DNA from 2 places in the Delftia sp. 11MD genome. Region 2 is predicted to be linked to the other one. Evidence: riboswitches for the same ligand, from Rfam matches in the RefSeq annotation. Region 2 holds a riboswitch; the other holds the start of a gene.

Region 1 (2,386 bases), 1.9 Mb from region 2:
GATTCCGCCATTGCTGTCGTAGCAAAGTGCACCATTGCAACTGGATAGAGGAACAGGCTGGGCCGCCCGCGGTGTGAAAACCGGCTTCGGTGGTTCCTGCATCAGCGGCGTATTGGAGCCGCATGCAGCATTGACGCTGGTGATTGCTGCATTGGTGCGTATCCGTTTTTCATCCAGGGAAAGGGTGCGAATGCTGGATACGAATTCCAGCTCCTTGCGCGCCTCCTTGCACTGGGAGGATGCGCCGAGCTGCTCCGGTGCAGGAGCATTCGCCTTGCGGGCCTGCTGTTCGATGACGCGCTGCTGGCTCTCGATCTGGCGCTGCTGCATTTCGTTCATCTGGCGCTGCTGCTTTCGCTCATTGGCCTCCGCGGCCTCGGCCCGTTCGCGGTAGATTTCATCGTCCGATTTTTGCGCTGTATCAGTGCGCCGGATTGGTCGCTGCTGCAGGGGCTGTCTGAAAAAATCAGTTTTCCAGAAACATCCTTGCATTGATAGACCTGGGCGGCGGCAGGTAAAGCCAGAAATGTCGCAACGATTGTCAGAGTCAATAGGCGCATATGCATCTCGTTGAATGAATGGGAGTGATGGTATCCCTGTGCGGTGAATCGGTTGAGATTAAGTTATTCCAATAGGCCGCTGCAAGGGATGCAGGGTCGGTATTGCCGCCACGGGATGGCTGCCTGTGCTCGCTTGCCCGGAGTAAACTCGACCACCGCAGCAATGGCTGCACGATGGGAATGGAGCTTCCCGAAACCGCCCTGCAAGGGGCTGATGGCTCCTGCCTTGGTGGGGCGTGTCCTGCCGGTGGCAGGGCCGTGTCTTGATCCTGCCCGGCGCGCCCGTCCCGGTTGTTTGATGAAAGGACGGTCATGGGTATCTACGGTTTCATTTTGGTGTTCGTGGGCGGCGGCCTCGGCTCCGCGCTACGGCATGGTTCGAACCTGCTTGCACTGCGGCTGGTGGGCAGTGCCTATCCGCTGGGCACCTTGGCGATCAATGTGCTGGGCGCTTTCGTGATGGGGGTGGTGGTGGAGTGGTTTGCGCTCAAGACTTCGCTGCCGCAGAGTGCGAGGCTGTTCATCACCACGGGCATTCTGGGCGGCTTCACCACGTTTTCGACCTACGCGCTGGAGATCGGCATGCTGTACGAGCGCGGCGACTGGCTCGCTTCCGTGCTGTATGCGCTGGGTTCGCTGGTGCTGGGCGTTGCCGCGCTGTTTGCGGGGCTGGGGCTGGTTCGGATGGTGGCCCATTGAGGCACCCTGATTGCGCTATGCTGTGCGCCATGGCCCGCCTGAACGCAACGCAGATTATTCGCACCATCCATTGGATGGTGGGTTAGCCAGCGGCCTTCGGCGCCATGCAACCCGCCCAGAGGAGGCGGGTTTTTTCATTCCGCCTCCAGGGTTTTCACAAGCCTTTCAGGAGATGGATATGCAGGTTCTCGAACCGTCCCGCCATGCGGACGACGCCCAAGCCGATTCCCGCGCTGCGCGGCCGGCCACGCTGCACATGGTCTGCGGCAAGATCGGCTCGGGCAAGTCGACGCTGGCACGGCAACTGGCGGCGCAGCCCGGCACGGTGCTGGTCAGCGAGGATTCCTGGCTGGCCGGTTTGTATCCCGGCGAGATGCAGTCGGTGGCCGACTACGTGCGCTGCAGCGCGCGACTCAAGGGATTGATGGGGGCGCATGTGCAGGCGCTGCTGGATGCCGGCGTTTCAGTGGTGCTGGACTTTCCTGCCAACACGCTGGAAGGCAGAGGTTGGGCGCGCAGCGTGTTCGAGAGGGTGGGTGCCTCCCACCGCCTGCATTTCCTGGATGTGCCCGATGAGGTCTGCAAGCAGCGCCTGCGTGCGCGCAATGCGGCGGGGGATCATCCCTTTCAGGCCAGCGATGAGCAGTTCGACCTGATCACCAGCTACTTTGTCGCGCCTTGCGCACAGGAGGGCTTCGACGTTGTGCATCACCCGTATGTGCGGGCCTGACCGCAAAGGCCGTGCGGCCGCCGGCTCGCCCACTGGAACGCCTCCTCGATCGCCTACTCAATCCCCGCCAGACCGTGCCTGCACTTGCACCCAATAGCGTGTACGGGTGCTCAACTGCAAGGGGAAGCGGCTGACGAGCGCGGCCAGGGCGCGATCGGTGTCGTCCACGGGAAAGGCGCCCGAGACACGCAGGCCTGCCACCTCGGGCGTGCAGCCCAGGTAGCCGGGCCGGTAGCGGGCGAGGGCGTCGATCAGCTGGCCCAGCGGCATGTCCAGCGCGATCAGTCCGCCTTCGTGCCAGCTGGCGGCAAAGGGATCGGCAGACGCGGGTGGCTGGGCGGCGCTGGCCGAGAAGGCGGCGTGTTGCCCGGCCTGCAGCTCGGTGGGGGTGGCTTCG
Region 2 (2,386 bases):
ATGCCAGCGCCGAACAGCTCCATCGCCATCAAGGTAGTAGCAATGGGCGTGTTCGCCGCCCCCGCGAATACTGCAACAAAGCCGATGGCGGCCATGAGCGCGAACGGCATATGCAGCAAAGGCGCCAGGACGTTGCCCATGGTCGCACCGATGTAAAACAGCGGTGTCACCTCGCCGCCCTTGAAGCCCGTCCCCAGCGAGGCGACCGTGAACACCAGCTTGCCCAAGAAGTCCCATGGCAGCATGGGCTCTTGGAAGGAGCGAGCGATGTCCGGAATACCCAGGCCGATGTAGCGGTAGGCGTCGAGCGCCCAAACCGCCGTGGCGATGACGAGGCCGCCGAAGAAAGGCCGCAGTGGCGGGTATGCGATCAGGTGTTTGACCAGCGCGCCGATCTTGTGCACGGCGGTGGCAAAGAGCATTCCGACCAGGCCAAAGAGAATGCCGGCGATGATGACGGCGACCACACTCCAAGCATCGATATTGTTCACGGCGCTCATGGCGTAGTGGGTGTGGTGGACTCCCCAGGCGGTGCAGACCTGATCGGCTACGAAGGCTGCCACGATGCAGGGAAACAGCGCGTCGTAGCGCATACGGCCGATGGCCAGCACCTCCAGACCGAAGACTGCCCCGGCCAGCGGCGTGCCGAAGACCGAAGCGAAGCCGGCGCTGATTCCGCTCATCAGCAGCACGCGGCGATCGTCTTGGTGGAGTCGGAAAACATGCGTCAGCTGGTCGGCCAGAGCGCCCCCCATCTGCACGGCGGTGCCCTCGCGCCCGACTGATGCGCCGAACAGATGGGATATGACGGTGCCGCCCAGTACCAGCGGCACCATGCGTAACGGCACCACCTGCTTGGGGTCGTGAATCTCTTCGATCAACAGGTTGTTGCCGCCGTCCACCCGCTTGCCCAACAGGAAGTAAACGAGGCCCACTGCCATGCCTGCGAAGGGCAGCAGCCAGATGATCCAGGGATGGGCCTCACGCCAGGCCGTCGCCAGGTCCAGGGACAGCAAGAAGAACGCGGAAGCGGTGCCGGCCAGGGCCGCCACGAGGGTGGCGAAGATGAACCACTTGCCCAGATAGGGAAGCAGTTCAAGCTGTTCGAAATGGGGGAATTTGCGCATTGGTCAGGTAGCTCGAATTAATCGGCCTGACCAACGACGAGTTGCATGCGCGAGCGCCTACAGCCCTGAACAAGCCAGGTTCTGTAGGCGTCATCAGCCGCACTAGTGCGGCGGTTTTAGAGGCACGCCATCTCTTTGCGCTGCATTATAGGAAAAAGCATGGATGCTGTGCAGTACGCGCCGCGAGATGGCCGGTGTTTTGATTTATTAAAGTCGTAAACATGCTAAAGAGTGGCTAACACCACTTCGTCACAGGCCCCCGCAGAGCAGTTACGCTCGCTGCCCTCATGGCATGACGACCCGTAAGCAAAGAACTGTGGCTACAGCTACAACCCCTGATCCCAGCCTTCGTGCCTTCTGCCAAAGGCGATGCGCGCAAACTCGCAGTCAGCGATGAAGCCGTCCTCAACGGCATCTTGTTCGTGCCGCAAACAGGCATTCCATGGGAAGACCTTCCCCAATCGCTGGGCTACGGCAGCGGCATGACTTGCTGGGGGCGCTTGCGCGACTGGAACGCCGCTGGTGTCTGGGAGCCGCTGCACTAAGCCATGCAGACTTGCTTGCGTGAACATGACCAAATCGATTGGAGCCGGGCCAGCATTGATGACTCCTCGGTACCAAGCCCCAGGGGCAGGAAACGGGCCCAAACCCCACTGACAGAGGCAAGCTCGGCTCCAAGCGGCATATCGTCGTAGATGCCAGAGGCATCCCGCTGGTGATCTTGGTCAGCGGCGCGAACCGGCACGACTCCACGATATTCGAGAAGTGCGTGGACGCGACTCCTGCGATTGCTGGCCTGCCAGGACGTCCCCGTAGAAGACCGGCAAAGCTGCACGCCGACAAAGGCTACGACTTCAAGCGATGCCGAGCCCACCTGAGGCAGCGGGGCATCATTGGCCGCATTGCCAGACGAGGCATTGAGAGCAGCGAGCGCCTGGGCAAACACCAGTGGGTGGTGGAGTGGATGCACAGCTGGTTTGCAGGCTTTGGCAAGCTGCGAATCCGCTTTGAACGACGGCTGGATATCCACGAAGCGCTGCTGAAATTGGCGGCAGCGGTCATCTGCGCGCGCTTCGTGGATCGGTGGTGTTCGCCAGTCTTAAGCCCAGATATAATAAAATTTAGGGAGGAGAGATGAATTTCTACAAGAGTACTAAAAACCGCGACTACGTCCTGCCGCAGGGAGCAGAACTCCCGTGTGTCGTTTACATCGTAGACAACTGGGACGACTACAACTTCGAGACGTTGTACCACCTCTG

What was found. Region 2 has a riboswitch for fluoride ahead of ACRSCF_RS24475 (voltage-gated chloride channel family protein). Riboswitches for the same ligand answer to the same signal wherever they lie in the genome.
Region 1: it holds a riboswitch for fluoride, as region 2 does, so the genes downstream of both, crcB (fluoride efflux transporter CrcB) here and ACRSCF_RS24475 (voltage-gated chloride channel family protein) in region 2, are expected to answer to the same signal.

What each region holds. Positions count from the first base shown of each region.
Region 1 is NZ_CP194333.1:3,461,994-3,464,379, reverse strand. Features, by position in the region: gene ACRSCF_RS15710 (DUF4124 domain-containing protein) at 1-435, opposite strand, end outside; gene ACRSCF_RS15705 (DUF4124 domain-containing protein) at 336-560, opposite strand; fluoride riboswitch at 728-791, shown strand; gene crcB (fluoride efflux transporter CrcB) at 873-1,259, shown strand; gene ACRSCF_RS15695 (AAA family ATPase) at 1,438-1,989, shown strand; gene ACRSCF_RS15690 (FecR domain-containing protein) at 2,047-2,386, opposite strand, start outside.
Region 2 is NZ_CP194333.1:5,346,615-5,349,000, reverse strand. Features, by position in the region: gene ACRSCF_RS24475 (voltage-gated chloride channel family protein) at 1-1,127, opposite strand, end outside; fluoride riboswitch at 1,205-1,271, opposite strand; partial or broken gene ACRSCF_RS24470 (IS5 family transposase) at 1,442-2,265, shown strand; gene ACRSCF_RS24465 (ATP-dependent nuclease) at 2,262-2,386, shown strand, end outside.